Regions from separate parts of the Enterobacter sp. TMH.L2 genome, predicted to be linked through region 4. Evidence: predicted binding sites of a transcription regulator. Region 4 holds the regulator's gene; each other region holds the start of a gene.
The links. Region 4 encodes PurR, which represses purine synthesis genes. Its sites were predicted from a motif close to CANGCAAACGTTTGCNTG; they were not measured.
Positions count from the first base shown of each region.

Region 1: ACREYP_RS17355 (nucleoside-specific channel-forming protein Tsx) is a predicted target of PurR. The motif match lies at 3,692-3,709, and genes of this name have one in related genera.
Region 2: pyrD (quinone-dependent dihydroorotate dehydrogenase) is a predicted target of PurR. The motif match lies at 2,658-2,675, and genes of this name have one in related genera.
Region 3: ACREYP_RS22100 (nucleobase:cation symporter-2 family protein) is a predicted target of PurR. The motif match lies at 1,890-1,907, and genes of this name have one in related genera.

Region 1 is NZ_CP193791.1:3,596,094-3,601,681, forward strand. Features, by position in the region: gene thiL (thiamine-phosphate kinase) at 1-40, opposite strand, end outside; gene nusB (transcription antitermination factor NusB) at 104-523, opposite strand; gene ribH (6,7-dimethyl-8-ribityllumazine synthase) at 543-1,013, opposite strand; gene ribD (bifunctional diaminohydroxyphosphoribosylaminopyrimidine deaminase/5-amino-6-(5-phosphoribosylamino)uracil reductase RibD) at 1,090-2,208, opposite strand; gene nrdR (transcriptional regulator NrdR) at 2,214-2,663, opposite strand; gene ACREYP_RS17350 (SadB/YajI family lipoprotein) at 2,817-3,377, shown strand; gene ACREYP_RS17355 (nucleoside-specific channel-forming protein Tsx) at 3,925-4,779, shown strand; gene ACREYP_RS17360 (helix-turn-helix transcriptional regulator) at 4,821-5,522, opposite strand; gene ACREYP_RS17365 (VOC family protein) at 5,583-5,588, opposite strand, start outside.
Region 2 is NZ_CP193791.1:3,113,759-3,119,346, reverse strand. Features, by position in the region: gene ssuD (FMNH2-dependent alkanesulfonate monooxygenase) at 1-980, opposite strand, end outside; gene ACREYP_RS15095 (sulfonate ABC transporter substrate-binding protein) at 977-1,954, opposite strand; gene ssuE (NADPH-dependent FMN reductase) at 1,947-2,522, opposite strand; gene pyrD (quinone-dependent dihydroorotate dehydrogenase) at 2,770-3,780, shown strand; gene zapC (cell division protein ZapC) at 3,934-4,476, shown strand; gene ACREYP_RS15075 (YcbX family protein) at 4,473-5,588, opposite strand.
Region 3 is NZ_CP193791.1:4,610,780-4,616,367, forward strand. Features, by position in the region: gene recG (ATP-dependent DNA helicase RecG) at 1-532, shown strand, start outside; gene gltS (sodium/glutamate symporter) at 529-1,731, opposite strand; gene ACREYP_RS22100 (nucleobase:cation symporter-2 family protein) at 1,960-3,351, shown strand; gene ACREYP_RS22105 (AsmA family protein) at 3,474-5,156, shown strand; gene fabY (fatty acid biosynthesis protein FabY) at 5,170-5,588, opposite strand, start outside.
Region 4 is NZ_CP193791.1:2,727,729-2,733,316, reverse strand. Features, by position in the region: gene cfa (cyclopropane fatty acyl phospholipid synthase) at 1-308, opposite strand, end outside; gene punC (purine nucleoside transporter PunC) at 605-1,807, opposite strand; gene punR (DNA-binding transcriptional activator PunR) at 1,922-2,860, shown strand; gene purR (HTH-type transcriptional repressor PurR) at 2,857-3,882, opposite strand; gene cydH (cytochrome bd-I oxidase subunit CydH) at 4,175-4,264, shown strand; gene sodB (superoxide dismutase [Fe]) at 4,347-4,928, opposite strand; gene ACREYP_RS13050 (C40 family peptidase) at 5,099-5,588, opposite strand, start outside.

The DNA.
Region 1 (5,588 bases), 870 kb from region 4:
CGAAGTAACGGGCAATCAGGGAAAACTCACCGCATGCCATGCGTGATACCTCAGGAATGTCAGTTGCAGGAAAAAAGAAGGCCGGGAAAACCCGGCCAGGAGATTACTTCTTGTGGGGACGAATAGCGGGAGCAGCTTTGTCGAGAACGCCGTTAACGAACTTATGGCTGTCTTCGGCACCGAAGGTTTTCGCCAGCTCAATCGCTTCGTTGATGGCCACTTTGTATGGCACATCATCACGTTTGGACAGTTCAAACAGCGCAATGCGCAGTACCGCTTTTTCCACCTGGCCCAGCTCTTCAAGCAGACGGGACAGGTAAGGCTTCATCAGCCCATCCAGATACGCGCTGTTGGTAGCCACGCCGCTCAGCAGCTCGCGGAAATAGACAACGTCAACGTCTTTGACGTCCTGTTCCGCCAGGAACTGGTATTCAACATCAGCGATGTCGTTTTTAGACAACTGCCAGGAGTAGAGCGCCTGGACGGCACACTCACGGGCGCGGCGACGAGCAGCAGGTTTCACGGATTTCCCCTTACAAAAATCAGGCCTTGATGGCTTTCAATACATTAATCATTTCAAGCGCGGTCAGTGCAGCTTCTGCACCTTTGTTACCGGCTTTGGTGCCAGCACGTTCGATGGCTTGTTCAATGCTTTCAGTGGTCAGCACGCCGAAGGCAACGGGAATACCGCTGTCCTGGCCTACGCTTAACAGACCGTTGCTGGCACCGCCGGCAACGTATTCGAAGTGTGCAGTGCCTCCGCGAATCACGGTACCCAGCGCGATAACAGCATCGTATTTACCGGTTTTAGCCAGTGCATCAGCGGCCAGCGGCAGCTCGTAAGCGCCCGGCACCCAAACTACGGTGATGTTTTTGTCTTTCACCTGACCAATGCGTTTCAGGGCGTCGATAGCACCTTCCAGCAGGCTGTCATTGATGAAGTTGTTAAAACGCGCGATGGTGATGGCGACGCGAGCGTCAGGAGTAGCAACAGCAGCTTCAATAATGTTCATAATCTTCCTTTACGGGTTCTGTTTAGCCCCGCAGGGGGGCGGATTTTATCATAATCTTTTCGTGACTGCTTACGTTTTACTGGCGTCCGTAAATGGGCGTCAAATGCAGGCACAAATCGGGGCCAACCTGGCGGACTTCGCTAAAGCTGAACGCCGGCGCATCAGCAAGTTTTTCAAGGCCAGGAAGCTCGCACAAACCGCGGGCATCATTGCCTAATAATTTAGGTGCGACATAGACAATCAGTTCATCCACCAGGCCTGCCTGTAACAGCGCCCCGGCAAGCGTTGCCCCGGCCTCAACCCAGACAGAATTCACCTGGCGTTTGCCAAGCTGCATCATTAACACGACCAAATCAAGATGCCCATTATGTTCAGGCACCAGCAGTTGCTCGACGTCCTCCGGCCAGGATTGTTCATCCGCCTGGCTGCGGGCAAGCCAGGTTTGCCCCGGATTGGCAATAATTTGGTGCTGTGGCGTTACCCGGTTTTGACGATCCAGCACAATGCGAATCGGCTGACGTAAATCCTGTTGGGAATAAATAGCCTGGCTGGCGCTATCCAGCTCATCCCAACGAACCGTTAATGACGGGTTATCTGCCAATACGGTCGCGTCGCTGGAAAGAATCGCGGCACTTTGCGCGCGCTGGCGCTGCACATCGCGACGCGCCTGGGGAGAGGTAATCCATTTGCTCTCTCCGCTTGCCATCGCGGTACGGCCGTCCAGCGAAGCACCAAGCTTAAGCTGGATAAATGGAAAACCCGTGCGCATACGCTTGAGGAACCCGCGGTTCAGCGCTTCAGCTTCGTTCATCATCAGGCCGTGGCTGACTTCAATGCCCGCCTGCTGCAAGCGGTAGAGGCCCCGGCCGGCAACCTGCGGGTTAGGATCCTGCATGGCGGCTACCACGCGAGAAACGCCTGCGGCAATCAAGGCATCACAGCACGGTGGCGTGCGGCCATGGTGGCTGCAGGGTTCGAGGGTGACATAGGCCGTTGCGCCCCGGGCCTGTTCGCCTGCCATGCGCAAAGCGTGAACTTCCGCATGAGGTTCCCCGGCGCGAAAGTGGAACCCTTCCCCCACAATATTGCCGTCTTTAACTATCACGCAGCCGACATTCGGGTTCGGTGCAGTGGTAAAACGCCCGCGCTTAGCCAGCTCAAGCGCTCGAGCCATAAACTGTTCATCAAGGGACATCAGCATTAATCCTGTAAACGGGCGATTTCTTCACCAAATTCTTTGATATCTTCAAAGCTACGGTAGACCGAAGCAAAGCGAATATAGGCGACTTTATCCAGCTTTTTGAGCTGCTCCATCACCAGGTTACCGATGAGTTTACTCGGGATTTCGCGTTCGCCGGTTGCTCGAAGGTGCGACTTAATATGGCTGATGGCCATTTCCACGTCGTCAGAATTGACCGGACGTTTTTCCAGCGCTTTCAGGATGCCGCTGCGCAGTTTGTCTTCGTTAAACGGCTCGCGCACCTCATTACTCTTCACCACTCTCGGCATCACCAGCTCCGCAACCTCGAAAGTCGTGAAGCGTTCGTGACAGACCAGACACTGGCGCCGACGGCGTACGGAGGAACCTTCACCCACCAGGCGAGAGTCAATAACTTTGGTGTCCACGGCGAAACAGAATGGGCAATGCATAGCGTTTCCTGCTGGGATTATAAAGATGAACAATAGTTTACCGCGAAGTTGCGGGAGTACAAAGACAGCGCCGACACTGCAACATCAAATATGACTTTTCAAGCGCGAAGAACTACGCTTAAATCAGCGAACCTTAGCAAGGAAAAACTAACCATGACAAAGACTTACTTAAGAATTATCCTGGTTTCAAGCCTGATAAGCCTGACCGCTTGTGCCCAGCAAACTGAAGTGCGCCAGATGCGCAGTCAAATTGGTTCGTTAAATCAGGAAATGACTAAACTTAGCCAGCAAACGGTGAAGCTGACCCAGCAGAATGCCCTGAACGCGAAGTCGACCAGCGGCGTTTATCTGCTACCGGGTTCAAACACGGCAGCGCGCCTCAACAGCCAGATAGGTAACCTGAAAATGTCGCTGACAAACGTTGCGGCTGAAGCCAACGGCACCCGCGCCACGCTGCTGATTCAGGGAGAATCCAACGATCCGCTGCCGGCATTTAGCGGCAAAGTAGAATGGGGGCAGATCCAGGGCACCACCGACAGTTTCCAGGAAGTTAACGTGCAAACGCAGTCCATAGACGCCCCGGCCAGCATTCTCGCCCCAAGCGACGTGTCGATTCCGCTTCGCCTGTCCGGTATCACGCCCGATCAATTAGGGTTTGTGCGCGTCCATGATATCCAGCCAGTTTCTTCCGCGCAGCCAGCACCCGCGCAATAATTCTTTCGCCCCCTTATCCGCCGCTCGCTTCAACCACAGCTTCGCTTCTTATCCTCCCCCTGGCCCTCTCCCTAAAAGGGAGAGGGAATAAATCATCGGCAGTTTTCCCCCTCTTCCTCCGGGAGAGGGCCGGGGTGAGGGCTGAAGTCACCCCACTCATCCGCAAAAATGTGAAAGCAAAAGATGACTAAGAGACATTTTCCGGCGAGGCGCGCCTGTCACACTCTTTCACACCCCCCGCACAATATGTGAAGCAAACCCCCTGTTATCATCTCGTCTTTATAGTGATCCATATCACACTTACATGTAACAACTGGGCATACGTTTGCGTAATTTGTCGAAGCAGGTACAATCACGCCGTTTTTAATGTGCGCAAACGTGAACGCAATCGATTACGCATATGAGAAGAATGTGAAATAGAACATATTTTTGTGAGCAGGGATTTCTATAATAGTCGCGCTGCAAAGGTCCTTCCCTGAGACCGGCGGCCAGGGATGACATCTCACATCCGCATCGCACCAAAATTACGTAAACAGTGGCTAAAAATATGAAAAAAATTATTCTGGCAGCCGGCACCGTTCTGGCACTTTCCAGCTCTTTCTCTGCCAGCGCAGAAGAAGCAAAAAACAGCGAATACCTCTCCGACTGGTGGCACCAGAGCGTTAACGTTGTCGGCAGCTATCACACCCGTTTCGGGCCGCAGCTGCGCAACGATACCTACCTGGAATATGAAGCGTTCGCCAAAAAAGACTGGTTCGATTTCTACGGCTACGTGGATGCGCCAGTCTTCTTCGGCGGCAACACTCAGGCGAAAGGGATCTGGAACCACGGCTCCCCACTGTTTATGGAAATCGAACCTCGCTTCTCCATCGACAAGCTGACCGGGACCGACCTGAGCTTTGGTCCGTTCAAAGAGTGGTACTTCGCGAACAACTACATTTACGACATGGGTCGTAACCAGGCTAATCGCCAGAGCACCTGGTACATGGGTCTGGGTACCGACATCGATACCGGCCTGCCAATGAGCCTGTCGATGAACGTGTATGCCAAGTACCAGTGGCAGAACTACGGTGCGTCTAACGAAAACGAGTGGGATGGCTACCGCTTCAAGGTGAAATACTTCGTGCCGATTACCTCCCTGTGGGGCGGTAAGCTGAGCTATATCGGTTTCACCAACGTTGACTGGGACTCTGACCTGGGCAACGAGCAGTACCGTACCAATAACTCCGTTGCGTCCAGCCACATCCTGTCGCTGAACTACGATCACCTGCACTACTCCTTCGTGGCCCGTTACTTCCATAACGGCGGCCAGTGGAAAGATGGCGAGCAGCCGTTCTTCATGAACGAACGCGTGAAGTCGACCGGCTTCGGCTACTACGTGGTTGTCGGTTACAACTTCTAATCACCACCACTTGTAAAAAACCGGCCCGCTGGCCGGTTTTTTTATTTCTCAGGCAGGTAACCTTTGGCCTTCTGAAGGGCAATAAAAGCCTGCAGAGAACGATCGTGTCGCTCCTGAAACACATTTCCTGTTAAATGAATATCCCGGCAGCGATCCAGCCTGAAGCTACGATAATCATTCCGAGCCTCGCACCAGGCCACCAGCAGCCAGACCTCTCCCCAAAATGACAGCCCCAGAGGGTGAATATCCCGCTCCGTCAATTCCCCTTTTTCATCCTCATACAGCAAATGAACAACCTGGCATTTGTCGATGGCGGAATGAAACAGATCGAACCGGGCTTTCACCTGCGGAAACTTGTTAAAATTTGGCGAGATAATACGGCTGCGTTCGGCAACCCGACGCTTTTCCGGGGTGAGCACTGCGAGAAGCTTTTCATGCACGGACTCGGCAGATTTCGCCAGCGTTTCTCCGCTCCAGGTTTGCACCATTCTTAACGCCGCAATCACCGCCTCCACCTCTCCGGTCGTCAGCATCAGCGGTGGAAGATCGTACCCGGCCAGCAGGCGATAGCCGCAGCCAGCCTCCCCTTCTATCGGCACGCCGGAGAGGGAAAGATCCTGAATGTCGCGGTAGACAGTCCGCTCTGAGACTTCCAGCCGTTCGGCAAGCTGTGCAGCCGTCGTCAGGCGCCTGCCGCGTAGGATTTGCACTATCTGAAATAATCGATCGGCTCTTCGGCTCATGGATGTTCCGGAAAAAATAAGGCCTGCCCGAGCGGCAGGCTTTAGCGTCAGTATTGAGGCTTAAAC
Region 2 (5,588 bases), 390 kb from region 4:
AAGCTGTCGATGCCCAGGTCGGCGTACTCGTTTATGCGGGCCGCGACGGTTGGCCCATCACCCACCAGCGCGGTGCCAGCCCCACCACGAACCAGACCGACACCGGCCCAAAGATTAGGGCTGATCTCCAGCTTGTCTCGCTTACCGCCGTGCAGGGCGGCCATGCGCTGTTGCCCGACGGAGTCGCTGCGGGCAAAAGCGGCCTGTGCCTTGGCGATGGTGATGTCATCGAGGTGAGAAATAAGCCGGTTTGCCGCCTGCCACGCTTCTTCGTTGGTTTCGCGCACAATAACGTGCAGGCGAATACCAAAGCGAACTTGCCGCCCCCGCGCTTCAGCTTTCGCCCGAACTTGCTCGATCTTTTCTTTTACCAAATGTGGAGGTTCGCCCCAGGTCAGGTAAAGGTCAACCTGCTCGGCCGCAAGATCCTGAGCGGCATCGGACGATCCGCCAAAATAAAGCGGTGGGCGAGGTTGCTGTACCGGGGGATAAAGCAGCTTCGCGCCTTTGACCTGGATGTGTTTGCCGTCATAGTCGACGGTTTCACCTTCCAGGACGCGTCGCCAGATGTGCGTAAACTCTGCAGAGGCCTCATAGCGCTCTTCATGGTTTAGAAAAACGCCTTCCGCAGCCAGTTCTTCAGCGTCGCCCCCGGTCACCAGGTTAAACAATGCTCGCCCGTTGGAAAGGCGATCCAGCGTGGCGGCCTGGCGAGCGGCAAGAGTAGGGGAGACAACGCTCGGGCGCAGTGCGACCAGGAACTTAAGCCGTTGAGTGACCGGGATCATTGAGGCCGCCACCAGCCAGGCATCCTCGCAGGAACGCCCGGTCGGGATCAGCACGCCGGTGAAGCCGATGCGGTCTGCAGCCTGAGCTATTTGCTGCAGGTAGCCATAGTCGACCGGACGCGCTCCCGTGTCGCTGCCAAGATAGTGCCCATCCCCGTGTGTAGGTAAGAACCAGAACAGATTCAGACTCATGACTTAGCTCCTTGTGTCGTGCCGGCGGGTTGCCAGATGCGGGTTCGGATATCGACTTTCTTTGGAACAAGGCGATTTTCATAAAACAGGTCGGCGGTATTTTGCTGTTTGGCGGCAGTCGCTTCGTTGACCGGCGTAATTTCTGAAGGAGGGCGATGGTCAAAATAAGTGGCGATGACTGCTTCAGGCAGGCCCATCGTTTTGGCGAGAAGCGCTACGCTTGCTGCCCGCTGTGTGCGGGTGAGCGCGTCGGCGTCGCTAAAGGTTTTCAGTACCTGTTGAAGAAACGGGCCGTTCGCTTCTGCATAAGGGCGGGAAGCTAAATAGAACGACCCGGTTTGATTCAGCTCGCTGCCGTCCGTTAAGACGCGAACGCCGCCGTTTAACAGTGCCGCCGAATAGTACGGATCCCAGATAGCCCAGGCATCGACGTTCCCCTGCTGAAAGGCCGCGCGGGCATCGGCGGGGGTCAGGTAAGCGGGTTGAATATCGGAAAACTTCAGTCCGGCTTGTTGCAACGCGCGCAGCACCAGGTTGTGTGAGCTGGAGCCTTTCTGGAAGGCAATCTTATGGCCTTTTAAATCCGCCACGGTTTTCAGGGGGCTATTTTCGGGGACCAGAATCACCTCTGCTTTCGGTTTGGGCGGCTCGGCACCTACATACAGCAGATCCGCTCCGGCGGCCTGCGCGAAAATAGGCGGGATATCGCCCGTGCTGCCCAAATCGATGCTGCCGACGTTCAGTGCCTCCAGCATTTGTGGCCCGGCGGGAAACTCAATCCACGAGACTTTGGTATTCGGGTATTGCTTCTCCAGGAGCTGGTGGCTTTTGGCTAACACCATACTGACGGAGCCTTTTTGGTAACCAATGCGCAGCTGTTCCGGGCCGCTGTCCGAGGCGTTGCTATAGGTTGAAAAAGCAAGCAGGCCGGCAAAAGCGAGCCATGGAGAGCGGCGTTTAAGCAAATTAAACATGGCTCACCCCTCGGGCGTTAAACGGCGAAGGTACCGCAAAGTCACGGCGGTGGAGCGCCTGCCAGAAGGTTTCCAGCGCTTCGTCCAGACGTTTTTGTAGGTTAGGCGTGAACTGAGGTTTGTGCTGGTAATCGGCTATCTGGCCGTCGTCGGCGAAAACGCCGTGCAGGATCTCCTGTGCTTTGAGCGCATTCAGCACCGGTTTAAGGGCATAGTCCACGGCGAGCATATGCGCCACGGTACCGCCGGTGGCGAGAGGCAGAACAACCTTCTTCTCTAAGGCGCGTTCGGGGAGCAAATCGAGCAGCGTTTTTAGCGCGCCTGAAAACGAGGCTTTGTAAACCGGCGTGGCGATAATCAGGCCATCGGCAGTGCTGAGTTGTTCGGTGAGCGCCAGCAGCGCCGGGCTGTCGAACCTTGCATAGAGCAAGTCTTCAGGCGCGAAGTTCTGTAAGTGCCAGTGATAAACTTCAACATCAAGGGCGCTCAGCTTCTCCCGCGCATACTCCAGCAGCGAGCTGGAACGGGACGGGTAGCGAGGGCTTCCGGCCAGGGTAATCACACGCATCACGACTCCTTATAACTAATTGTTTGCTTTTATCTAATATTGATAACAATTAGCGTGATACTCGCAGAGATGATTTCCATGGCTAAGTGATTTTTCCGGGATAGATTTGCGAAAAAGCGCATATTGCGCGCCGGGAAAGAAAACGTTTGCCTCTATTCAGGCTTTTTTGCGACAGGTCAATTCCAATCATCCCCCGGATCGTGAATAATAACGCCCCGGTCTGCACACCGGGAATCCAGGAGAGTTCATGTACTACCCCTTCGTTCGTAAAGCCCTTTTTCAGCTCGATCCAGAGCGCGCTCATGAGTTAACTTTTCAGCAATTACGCTTTGTCACCGGAACGCCGCTTGAGTGGCTGGTGCGTCAGAACGTGCCGTCAAAACCTGTGACCTGCATGGGGTTAACGTTCAAGAATCCGCTCGGCTTAGCCGCGGGCCTGGATAAAAACGGGGAATGTATCGATGCCTTCGGTGCGATGGGCTTTGGCTCCATTGAGATTGGCACCGTGACGCCGCGTCCGCAGCCGGGGAACGACAAGCCACGTATCTTCCGTTTGGTGGAAGCCGAAGGGCTGATTAACCGAATGGGGTTTAATAATCTCGGGGTGGATAACCTGGTCGAAAACGTAAAAAAAGCGCATTTCGACGGCGTGCTCGGGATTAATATCGGCAAGAACAAAGATACCCCCGTTGAAAAGGGGAAAGACGATTATCTGATCTGCATGGATAAAATTTATCCATATGCTGGCTATATTGCGATCAATATCTCATCACCGAATACGCCAGGGCTGCGTACTTTGCAATATGGTGAAGCGTTGGACGATCTTTTAAGCGCCATTAAAAATAAGCAACAAGCGCTGCAAGAGATCCACCATAAATATGTTCCCGTGGCGGTGAAGATCGCGCCGGATCTTTCTGAAGAAGAATTGATCCAGGTGGCAGACAGTTTAGTTCGCCATAATATTGACGGGGTCATTGCAACCAATACTACTTTAGACCGCAGCCTTGTTCAGGGCATGAAACACTGCGATGAAACCGGGGGCTTAAGCGGGCGTCCTGTACAATTAAAAAGCACGGAAATTATTCGCCGCCTGTCTCAGGAATTAAATGGCCGCCTGCCGATTATTGGCGTAGGAGGGATTGATTCCGTGGTTGCCGCTCGCGAGAAGATGGCGGCTGGCGCTTCGTTGGTTCAAATATACTCAGGCTTCATTTTTAAAGGCCCACCGCTGATTAAAGAAATCGTTACCCATCTCTGATCATTTACCTTTTACAGACAACCAGGGCTTTATTTTCGGTCCTGGTTGTTTTATATTCCGCTACTGTTGCTTATTTAAACATATTGGTCTTTTATTAATATGGTAAGAATTTGAGTGGCAATTCAGCAGCGGGATAAATGAAGGGTAAGCATTATGCGAATAAAACCGGATGATAACTGGCGTTGGTATTTCGATGAAGAGCACGATCGAATGATGCTCGATTTGGCCAATGGTATGCTTTTCCGTTCGCGCTTTCCTCGTAAAATGCTAACCCCGGATGCCTTTGAAAATTCAGGTTTTTGTGTTGATGATGCGGCGCTTTATTTCTCCTTTGAAGAAAAATGCCGTGATTTACCGTTAGGGAAAGAGCAGCGCGCCGAGCTGGTGCTCAACGCCCTGGTAGCGATTCGCTTCCTCAAACCGCAGATGCCAAAAAGCTGGCATTTTGTCTCCCACGGCGACGGCTGGCAGCCAGAAGTAGGGGAAGGGGCCTGCGTGTGGCTAAGCGAGAATATGCAGCAGGTGAACCTGCTGGTGGTGGAAACCGGCGACAATGCCGCACTTTGCCTGCTTGCTCAGCAGGGGCTCACGTTAGCTGGCCGCACGATGCAGCTTGGGGATGCCATTAAAGTGATGAATGACCGGCTGAAACCACAGCCTTTAAGCAGCGGCCTCAGTCTCGATCAGGCCGTTTAGCGCGACGCCACGCTCACATTCCCTGTAGGCACGCAGCTGCAGCATAAAATGGTGCCGTCCGCGCCAATGGCGCCTTTCTTCAGTGCTTTCACTTCGCCATCCAGCAACCTAACCCGACAGCTTCCGCATATCCCGGCCCGGCAGGAATAGGGGACGCGAATCCCTTTGTTTTCCAGCTGTTCCAAAAGAATCTGTTGGTTATTGCCCCGGAACGTCGTGCCTTCCCAGTCGATGCTGACGCTGCTTTCAGGCTGGCTCTGAGGTTCGAGGCTTTCCACCACTTCGCCGGGGCCATAAACATTCGCCGGCCTGTGGGCCAGCACCTCCAGCTCGTCGCCCACGCGAATAACTCCGCTGTTACGGGCAATCAAATTCTGACCAAAATCGACTGCGCCGCTATTATCCTGCGCGGTGCGGAACCCCTGCAGCGTTTTGAGCGGTTCTCCACTCGGATGTTTCAGGCCGCGTTCCGGGCTAACCGTCGTAAAAATACAGCGGCTGCAGGGTTTAGCCACGTCGAAAGTGACCCCGCCAATACGCACGACTTTCCAGGTATCCTCCGCCCACGCAGAGGCACCGGTCACCACGATATTCGGGCGAAACTGGGTCATTTTAACGCTGGCGGGGCAGCGGTTTTGCAGGTCGCGCAGCGAAGCTTCGTTGGTCAGCAAATAAGGGAAACCGTCGGCAAAAGAGAGCGGCACTTCTTCGTGGCGTTTCACCCGGCGGGTGGGCTGCTCACCAACCCAGCGCAGCTGCACCGGGCGAGAGAAGAACCCGCTCAGCCACTGATTAATTTCATCGGGCGCAATGAGCGCGGTAAAGTGCGTGCCCCAGACTTCTGTCGGCTCAGGCGTTGCGGCGAAATCAGCAAAGCGAATGCTGGCCGAGCTGCCGTCCGGGGCGGATAAATAAAGGCCGTCATGCACGAATGCGGGAGTGAACAGCACCATCTGCGGATGCTGGCGGGCGGTAATAAAGGTGCCATCCAGCTCGGTAATCATAAAGATGCGATCAAAGGCCAGGCCGCTGGTGGTTGCCTGCGCGTGGGAGAGCGCCAGGCCGCGCATAGATTTTACCGGGTGAATAAAGAGTTGAGACAAAGTAATCAC
Region 3 (5,588 bases), 1.9 Mb from region 4:
GCTTAACGTTGGTCTGGTACACGGGCGCATGAAGCCACAGGAAAAACAGGCGGTAATGCAGGCATTCAAGCAGGGCGAACTGCATCTTCTGGTCGCCACCACGGTGATTGAAGTCGGCGTGGATGTGCCCAACGCCAGCCTGATGATCATCGAAAATCCTGAGCGTTTAGGGCTTGCGCAACTCCACCAGCTCCGCGGCCGTGTTGGCCGTGGCGCCGTGGCCTCTCACTGCGTGCTGCTGTATAAATCCCCGCTATCCAAAACGGCACAGCTTCGCCTGCAGGTGCTGAGAGACAGTAATGATGGTTTTGTGATCGCGCAAAAAGACCTGGAGATCCGCGGGCCTGGCGAGCTGCTAGGAACTCGCCAGACGGGTAACGCAGAATTCAAAGTGGCCGATCTGCTGCGGGACCAGGGAATGATCCCGCAGGTTCAGCGCCTGGCGCGCCACATCCACGAACGCTATCCTGAACAGGCTAAGGCGCTTATAGAACGCTGGATGCCGGAAACCGAGCGTTACTCCAACGCTTAAGCAAACAGCGGTAGCATCAGGAACAGCTTGATCACCACCGCATTCACGATGTCGATAAAGAACGCCCCCACCATCGGCACCACCAAAAATGCCATATGCGACGGACCAAATCGCTCGGTAATCGCCTGCATATTAGCAATCGCCGTCGGTGTGGCGCCCATGCCAAAACCACAGTGACCGGCGGCCAGCACCGCCGCATCGTAGTTTTTGCCCATCAAACGCCAGGTAACAAAAATAGCGTACAGCGCCATAAACAACGTTTGTACGGCCAGAATAGCCAGCATCGGTAACGCCAGAGAGGCCAGTTCCCAAAGTTTAAGGCTCATTAACGCCATCGCCAGGAACAGCGAAAGGCTGACGTTGCCCAGTACGGAAACCGCCCGTTCGAAGACACGATAGAAACCCACGGCCGCGAGCAAATTACTGAGAATCACGCCAATAAACAGCACGCAGACAAACGTCGGCAGCTCAAAAGGTGTGCCCTGCAATAACCCCGCAACGACACGCCCCACCGTCAGGCAGATAGCAATCAGGGCGATGGTTTCAATCATCACCAAAGAGGTAATGACCCGCCCGACATCTGGCTTTTCAAACGCGCCGGGGATCTCGTTATCTTCAGGCGCACCATTCGGCGTAGACGAATGTTTAACCAGGTAGCGGGCAACCGGGCCACCAATTAAACCGCCCAGCACCAGGCCAAAAGTCGCACAGGCCATAGCGACTTCCGTCGCATTCTGGAAACCATAGCGTTCGGTAAAGAGTTTGCCCCAGGCTGCACCGGTACCGTGCCCGCCGGACAACGTTATCGAACCGGCCAGCAGCCCCATCAGCGGATCGAGCCCCAACATGCTGGCCATACCGATGCCAATGGCGTTCTGCATGACCAGTAGCCCAACGACGATAAACAGGAAAATCCCCACCACCTTCCCGCCTTTGCGCAAACTGGCGATATTCGCATTCAGGCCGATTGTGGCAAAGAAAGCGAGCATCAAAGGATCTTTGAGGCTCATATCAAACTCAATTTCCCAGCCCATGCTCTTTTTCAGGACAAGCAGGGCTATCGCCACCAGCAGCCCACCGGCCACGGGTTCAGGAATAGTGTATTTTTTGAGGAAAGGGACCGAGTGGACCATTTTACGCCCCAGAAGCAGCACTAACGTGGCGGCCACCAGGGTAGAAAGGGTATCAAGATGAAACATTGCAGGACTCCTTTTATTGCGCATCCATCATTCGCGCTTAATTATCCTTCGCTGTTATTTCCTTCATGGATGAAATCAGCCGGCGCATTTTAACCAAAAAATGCGCCGCCGTTATAACTAATGCTCAATTTATGACATTTCGCTCTTATCCCATCAGGCTAGCAATCGTTTGCTTTTGCCGTTCAGTCCGTTAAAATCAGCGCTTTTCCAGCCATGAGATCGTCACTGATGTCCGTGAATGCCGTAGAGTCAGATAATGCGCAACCGGTTGCGCAGACTCGCCCGAGCGAACTAATTTATCGCCTTGAAGACCGCCCGCCGCTGCCACAAACCCTTTTTGCCGCCTGCCAACACCTGCTGGCGATGTTTGTGGCTGTGATTACACCGGCATTGTTAATTTGCCAGGCGTTGGGGTTACCGGCATCGGACACACAGCACATTATCAGCATGTCTTTGTTTGCCTCTGGCGTGGCTTCGATTATTCAGATCAAAGCCTGGGGGCCAGTAGGTTCAGGTTTGCTGTCGATTCAGGGCACCAGCTTTAACTTTGTCTCTCCGCTGATTATGGGCGGCATGGCGCTGAAAAATGGCGGTGCGGACGTGCCGACGATGATGGCGGCACTCTTTGGCACGCTGATGCTTGCCAGCTGCACGGAAATGCTGATTTCACGCGTGCTGCATCTTGCTCGTCGTATCATCACTCCTCTGGTTTCCGGCGTGGTGGTCATGATTATCGGTCTGTCCCTGATTCAGGTTGGGCTGACCTCTATCGGCGGTGGCTATGGCGCCATGGCCGATCACACTTTCGGCGCACCGAAAAATCTGCTGCTGGCAGGCGCAGTTCTGCTGGTTATTATCCTGCTGAACCGCCAGCGTAATCCGTACCTGCGCGTAGCGTCCCTGGTCATCGCGATGGCCGTGGGCTATCTGCTCGCCTGGGCTCTGGACATGCTGCCAGCCACGACTCAGGCCGCGAACACCGACCTCATCATGGTTCCTACGCCGCTGTATTACGGACTTGGCATCGACTGGAGCCTGCTGATCCCGCTGATGCTGGTGTTTATGGTGACCTCGCTGGAAACCATCGGCGACATCACCGCCACCTCCGACGTCTCCGAACAGCCCGTTTCCGGCCCGCTGTACATGAAACGCCTGAAGGGCGGCGTACTGGCTAATGGTCTGAATTCCTGCGTTTCTGCCGTGTTCAATACCTTTCCGAATTCCTGCTTTGGCCAGAACAACGGGGTTATTCAATTGACCGGCGTTGCCAGCCGCTATGTGGGCTTTGTTGTCGCCCTGATGCTGATCGTGCTGGGCCTGTTCCCGGCAGTAAGCGGCTTTGTACAGCATATTCCTGAACCTGTTCTCGGCGGCGCAACGATTGTGATGTTCGGCACCATTGCCGCTTCCGGGGTGCGTATCGTCTCCCGCGAGCCGCTGAACCGCCGCGCGATTATGATCATCGCCCTGTCGCTCGCCGTTGGCCTTGGCGTATCCCAGCAGCCATTGATCCTTCAGTTCGCGCCTGACTGGCTGAAAACCCTACTCTCTTCGGGCATTGCTGCCGGTGGGATCACGGCCATCGTGCTTAATCTGATTTTCCCGCCAGAAAAAGAGTAACGCCCTTACGCGCCGGCAATGATTTTTTGCCGGCGCGAAATCTCCTTTGACAATCCCCTCCTTGAGCTACAGCGGTAAATCGGGCATAACACCCTTAGCGAAACTGAAAGGGGTGGAAGGCAATGAAATTCCTCGGAAAGCTGGTTCTTATCCTGTTGGGCCTTGTGATACTGGCGCTGGTTGCCTTTTACATCCTGCTGCAAACCCGCTGGGGCGCGGGCCAAATTAGCAGTTGGGTGAATGAAAAAACGAGCTACCACCTCTCTTTCAATGAGATGGCGCATGACTGGTCTTCGCCCACCCATCTGGTGTTCCATAACGTTACTTTTGGCCGCACCGGCCAGCCCGCTACTCTGGTCGCGAAGAGCGTGGATATTGGCCTGAGTACGCGCCAGTTTTCTCAGCCTCTCTATGTCGACACTATTTTGCTCCAGCAAGGGACGTTAAATCTCAGCGCAAATGCGGTTCCACTCCCGCTTGAGGCAGATAAGCTGCAGTTGCATGATATGGCGATTAACAGCCCGGATAGCGAGTGGAATCTCAGCGCCCAGCGCGTTGAAGGCGGCGTGGCCCCCTGGCTGCCGCAGGCCGGAAAAGTGCTGGGTAACAAGGCCACTATCGCTTTCAGCGCAGGTTCTCTGACGCTCAACGGGATTAACGCCAGCAACGTCCTGCTGCAAGGGACGCTGGATAATGAACAGGTCACGCTGACCACTATCGGGGCGGACGTTGCTCGCGGCTCGCTGACGGGTAATGCCCACCGCAACGCCGACGGCTCATGGCAGGTGGGCAGCCTGCGCCTCAATGACATTCGCCTTCAAACGGCAAAATCACTCACCGATTTTCTTGCGCCAGTAACATCTGTTCCCTCGTTAACTATCGATCGCCTTGAAATAACCGATGCACGACTGGAAGGGAAAGAGTGGGCGGTAAGCGACCTTGCCCTTAGCCTGCGGAATCTGTCGCTGGCAAACGGGGGGTGGCAAAGCGATGACGGCCAGCTGTCGATGAACGCCAGCGAATTCATTAACGGTTCGCTGCATTTGCAGGATCCGATCGTGAACGTCGATTTTGCCCCGGCAGGTGCCACGCTCCGGCAATTTAGTTCGCGCTGGGAGGGCGGCCTGGTACGAGCTTCCGGGCAATGGTTGCGCGACGGTAATCAAGCGGTGATGGATGAAGTGGTCGTAGGCGGGCTGGAATACACGCTCCCGTCCAACTGGAAGGCCCTGTGGATGGAGAAACTGCCTGACTGGTTGAACAGCGTTACGGTGAAAAAGTTTTCGGCAAACCGTAATCTGGTTATCGATATCGACCCAGACTGGCCATTCCAGTTCACCGGGCTGGATGGCACCGCCACGAATATCCAGCTGGCACGAGATCATCAGTGGGGTATTTGGTCCGGCAATGCCTCGTTTAATGCCGCGGCGGCCACCTTTAACCGCGTTGACGTGCGGCGCCCGTCGCTGTCGCTGACGGCGAACCAGAGCCAGATCGCGATCACGGAGCTAAGTGCGTTCGCGGGTGAAGGCTTACTGGAAGCCAGGGCAAACGTAAGCCAGACGCCTCTGCGTGCGGTGAGCGTTAGCCTGAAGGGCCAGAGCGTGCCGGTGAATGTGTTGCACGCCTGGGGCTGGCCTGCTCTGCCGCTCGAGGGGAACGGAAATCTGCAGCTTTCGGCGACCGGGCAGGTGGCCGCAGGCACTGCGCTGAAGCCCACCGTAAATGGCACCTTGCAGGCCACCAGCGCCAGTGGGCAACAGATTCAGCAGACTATGCGTAACGGAGATGTGCCCGGCGCGTAGCCTGCATCCTGATCTATTCCTCTTCGTTTCCGCCCTCTTCCAGAGGGCCGAACGGCTTAGCTGGCAGCACCAGATAGACGCCTTCAAACACCGCGCCGGGCGTGTCATTGCCGTAAAGCTCGACTTCAAGCGCTACGCGAGCTTTGCGGCCCCGGGCCAGCCTGTCCAGATCGCCACTCAGCGACCCCAGGTCAGCCGTAGCCCCCGGTTTTCCGGTGATCGGTTTGCTATAACGGATATGAGCATCGGCCAGAATAATCGTCCCGCCGAGATGCCGCTCACGCAGCATCAGCCAGATAAGCCCCCAGCCGGTTAACGTGGCCAGCGAGAACAAACTCCCCGCGAAGAGCGTGTGGTGCGGGTTTTGGTTGCCCGTTTCCGGCATCGTGGTAATAAATTTTTGCCCAGTGTACTGCTGAATACGCACGCCCA
Region 4 (5,588 bases):
AGTCTTGCCGCCGCAATGCGCAGGGTATCTTTGAAATGGTGGGGGAGTTGGTTTTCCAGCCCGGCACGCAGGACTTTAGTGAAAAAGATATCCAGCCGTTCGCATTCCCACCAGCCGTCCATATAGCTTTCGCCAAGGCCGAGAGAACCTTCCTGCAGAACGCGTTTAAAAAAGTTCGGGTTTTTGACCTGAATATCAAAGGGGTTTGGGCCGTTGAGGGTGATACCTGCCCGGCTCAGCATTTCATTTGCGATACGATACCATTCGTTATCTCGTACGCTCACTTCTTCTATACACGATGAACTCATAGCTTCTCCATCACCTTGTTGTGATCAGAACCTTAAAACAGCGTAGACGCTATTCCCGGCTTGTGAGAACTCTCACGGAAAATTCCGCGTGCCTGATATCCGACGTAGAACAGAGAAAGGAGGGATTCTCCCTTACTGAAAGGCCATCCATGGAAAAACGGAAGCGCTCCGGCTTCCGCAAAATAAAATTGATAAGGCTTATCGTAGAACCGCAATTACTATAAGCCCGTTTAATTGAGGGTTCAATGGAATATTGTTAGCAAGCTAATCACACAACATTCACATTATCATGCAGGTTACTGTGCGCGGGACAGCTCGCTGTGGCCCTTGTTGGGTGCTTTGCGTTGGGCCGCGTGTTGCAGGGCATAGCCCAGACCAGCAAGCAGGACTGTCGCCAGCATCACGCTGGTGGTGGTCAGCAGCGGCGTAGTGACCAGCCAGGAAACCATTAAGCTTGCCAGGAAGCAAAGCCCAAGCTGCAGGGTGTTTTGCAGGGCAGCGGCTTTCCCGGTTGCCTGCGGGAAAGGCAGCAGAGCCGAGGACACCACGATAGGGTAGATGGCGCCGTTCGCCGCGGCCATCACGCAGAACGGAATAAGCAGCAGCGTCAGATCAGCATGGCCGCTCACCGCCACGCCCCAGGTGGCGACCACGCTCAGGGTATACAGAGCCAGCAGCCACGGAAGTAGCTGTTTGCCACTCCACTTTTGCAGCGCGCTGCGGCAGCCATAGCCACCAACCAGGAAAGCGACAGTCTGCGGCATGTAGCTCAGGCCAATCGCCGCGGGGCTGTAGCCCATCTCATTCAGAATAAATGGCGAGCCGGTAAGCCAGGCGAAAAAGCTGGCGGAACAGGCGGCGTAAATCAGCACGTTGCCACCGTAAACGCGGGAACGTAATAAAGAGAAGAAGCTGACTTTATTGTTTTCGGTTTGCCCGTGGTGCTGAATCCGGGGCTTGAGGCGCAACGTGGGGATCATCAGCAGCAAAGCGACGGCGAACAGCACGGCAAAAATAGCCTGCCATTCAAAATGGTTCAGCAGCCAGCTGCCCAGCAGCGGGGCCAGCGCCGGAGAAAGCCCGACCAGCGGCATGATGGTGGCAAAAATGCGGCCAGCGCGGTTGGCGGGATAATAATCAGTCACCAGGGCCTGCCAGCTAACGGCGGCTGAGCAAACGCCCACGGCCTGAACAAAGCGAAGCACCAGCAGCGTGGTGGCATCCTGCACCCAAAGCATTCCGATACAGCCGACGGCAAACATGGCCAGGCCAATCAACAGCACAGGTTTACGCCCGAAGCGGTCGGAAAGCGGGCCCCAGATTAGCTGGGCAAAAGCAAAGCCGGCGAGGAACAGGCTCAGGCTGGCACTCACGGCGGAGGCGGTGGTACCCAGATCTTGTTGAATGGCGGCAAAGGCGGGCAGGTACATGTCGGTGGCCAGGAAACCCAGCACGCTCAGCCCCGCAAGCCAGATAAGAAATCCCTTTGATGGTTGCATGTTTCACTCTTGATTTTGATAGCAGGTTAACGGGGCAGGAGTCTACGGAGTGCAAAACCGCTTGTGAAACGCTAATATTTGCAAATTGCATTCAAATTTTTTGCAGGCAGAAATATGTGGTCTGAATATTCGCTGGAAGTGGTTGATGCCGTGGCGCGAAACGGCAGCTTTAGCGGTGCAGCCCAGGAGCTTCATCGCGTGCCTTCTGCCATTAGCTACACGGTGCGTCAGCTTGAAGAGTGGCTGGCCGTGCCGCTGTTTGAACGGCGTCATCGGGACGTTGAGCTGACCGCCGCCGGGGCGTTTTTTCTCAAAGAAGGTCGGTCTGTTATCAAAAAAATGATGGCAACGCGCCAGCAGTGCCAGCAGATAGCCAACGGCTGGCGTGGGCACCTGTCCATTGCGGTAGACAATATCGTTAAACCTGAGCGTACTCGCCAGCTGGTGCTGGATTTTTATCGTCATTTCCCGGATATCGAGTTAAGGGTTTCCCAGGAAGTGTTCAACGGCGTGTGGGATGCGCTTGCCGACGGGCGAGTTGAGGCGGCGATTGGCGCCACGCAGGCTATCCCGGTCGGGGGGCGTTACGCATTTCGGGACATGGGGGCGCTAAGCTGGCGCTGCGTGGTTTCCGCTGACCATCCGCTTGCGAAACGGGAAGGTATTATTCTGGATGATGACATCCGTCCCTGGCCATCCCTTGTGCTGGAAGACACATCCCGTTCGTTACCCAAGCGCATTACCTGGCTGCTGGACAACCAACGCCGCGTGGTGGTGCCGGACTGGGCGTCGGGGGCGGATTGCCTGACGGCGGGATTATGCATTGGTATGGTGCCGACGCACATTGCCCAGCCGTGGCTCGTCAGGGGCGACTGGAAAGAGCTGATGCTGGAGAATCCATTCCCGGACGCGGCCTGCTGCTTAACCTGGCGGCAGGACGATGCTTCGCCCGCTTTGAGCTGGCTGCTGGACTATTTGGGTGACAGTGAGACGATGAATCAGGAGTGGCTGCAGGAGCCGGGTAACACATTCCCGGCCCCCGAAGAGGCTTAGCGGCGGTAATCGCGGAACGGACCGTCGGCCACCGAGCGGCGTTCAATCAGACGAGGATGGACTTCAATCGTCTGCGACTCTTCGCGCTTATTAATGATGCGGTCGAGCAGCATGTTAAACGCCGTTTCGCCCAGGCGCTCTTTCGGCTGGTGGATTGTGGTCAGCGCCGGAGAGAAATAGCGGGCGTTGCGCACGTTGTCATAGCCGATGATAGAAATGTCCTGCGGCACGCGCAGCCCCATTTCGTCTGCGGCGCAAATTGCACCCATCGCCATAATATCGCCGCCGCAGAAAACGGCGGTAGGGCGATGCGGCTGGTTAAGCAGTTGCTGCATGGCGCGATAACCAGACTCTGGTTCGAAATCACCCTGAACCACCCAGTTATCTGGCACTTTGATATTGGCTTCTTCAAGTGCCTTCAGGAACCCTGCATGGCGGCCGCCGCCGGTATTTCGCTCCAGCTGACCCGGAATAGCACCGATATCGCGATGGCCACGTTCAATCAGGTAGCGGCCCGCAAGGTAGCCGCCGTGGAAGGCATTATCGACCACGGAATCGGTAAAGTCCGCACGAGCTTCGCCCCAGTCCATCACCACCATCGGAATATGGCGGTACTCTTCCAGGGTTGAAAGCAGCGTCTCAGGGTATTCGGAACACATGACCAGCAGCCCATCCACGCGTTTTTGCGCCATCATGGACAGGTATGCACGCTGCTTTTCAAAGTTGTTGTGCGCGTTGCCCAGAATCAGGGTGTAGCCCTTGGCGAAACAGCTGTTCTCAACGGATTCAATAATTTCCGCAAAATAAGGGGCTTCGCTTGAGGTAGCAAGCAGGCCGATGGATTTGGTGTGGTTGACCTTCAGGCTGCGAGCCACGGCGCTAGGCGAATAGTGCAGCTCTTTGATGGCTGCCCAGACGGCGTTGCGTGTCTCTTCCGCCACAAAACGGGTCTTGTTAATGACATGTGACACAGTGGTAGTGGAAACGTTTGCGCGCTTCGCTACGTCCTTAATCGTTGCCATTAGATGTCACTCCAGACCATATCGTAAACTCCTGATAACTCATGTGTTAAACGTTTGCCTTCGCTAACTCCTGGGGCAACACGTTGGTTCCAGGCCTGTCGGGGATGCGACATACAGCGGGAGGAGGGCGTTGCCGGGCGATACGCGGTAAATTAGCGAAGGATTTTGGCTTATCCCGGGGCAAAGTGGAAGAGGGAAAACCGATATCTGTGCAAATCCAGCAGGATTTTTATCGCTAATTGTGGGAAAATCACCCCACATACACTTTGTAGGGAAATAAAAGGAGCTTACGATGAGTACCGATCTGAAGTTTTCCGTGGTGACTACGGTTATCGTACTGAGTCTGATTGTTGCCGGGGCGCTAACCGCCGTCCTGCACTGATTTACAAAGGGCCGCTTTCGCGGCCCTTCTCGTATATAGAAGAAAAGCGTTGCTTCCCTCCTTCGTGGTTAACCGCTAAAAATCAGCCTGCCAGGTTTTGCGCAACAAATTCCCAGTTGACCAGCGCCCAGAAGTGGTCGAGATAAACCGGGCGAGCGTTGCGATAATCGATGTAGTAAGCATGTTCCCATACGTCCACGGTCAGCAGCGGTTTTGCTCCGGTTGTTAATGGGGTACCTGCGTTAGAGGTCGAGACGATAGCCAGGCTGCCGTCGCTATTTTTCACCAGCCATGTCCAGCCGGAGCCGAAGTTTTTGATGGCCGCTTCGGTGAACTGCTTTTTAAAGGCTTCCACGCTGCCAAAAGCGTGGTTGATGGCTGCCAGCACGTCACCGGTCGGCTCCCCGCCGGCATTCGGCGCCAGGCAGTGCCAGTAGAACGTATGGTTCCAGACCTGGGCCGCGTTATTGAAGATCCCGCCGTCAGATCCTGTCACGATCTCTTCCAGCGTTTTACCTTCAAACGGGCTGCCTTTGATCAGATTATTCAGGTTAGTGACGTAGGTCTGGTGGTGTTTGCCGTAATGGTATTCGAGGGTTTCGGCTGAGATATGCGGTGCCAGCGCATCTTTGGCATAGGGCAGGGCGGGTAGTTCGAACGACATGGCTTCACTCCTTGTTATTTTGCTTCACAATATAGCTACATTTTGTGTGGTCATAAGGTTAGCAAATTACGAGAGTGCAAAAAAGCGCAATGAAACAACAAAATAAAACAGCCCGTGCCGGGCTGTTAATATTTTAATCAGTCTGATTAGCCCGAAAGGGCGCGATAAGATTAACGAATAGTTTTTGGCGTCATGACCCGGCGGGCGCCCACGTAATGGCGCTGCCAGTAATCTTCGCTCAGGGAGGTGATCTGAATATCGCGGCCGCTGCGCGGGGACTGAATAAACTTCCCGTTGCCAACGTAGACGCCAACGTGATCGGCGGTGCCACGGCCCTGGGTACGGAAGAACACCAGGTCACCGCTTTCCAGTTCGCCGCGGTCAACGGAGGAGGCATCGCGCAGGTGATACATTTCGTTGGCGGTGCGTGGAATACGGATATTCACCAGATCTTTATAAGCGTAATAAATCAGCCCGCTGCAGTCGAAACCTGTGCGTGGGGAAGTACCTCCCCAGCGATACGGTTTTCCAATTTGCCCCATCAGCTTGTTCATGGCCGTTTTTTGCGCTTTCTGCACGCGCACTTTATGCGCCTGCGCTATGGTCAGATTTTTTTCCGACTTCACCTTAACGCACTGCTTTTTATGCCCTTTACGATGA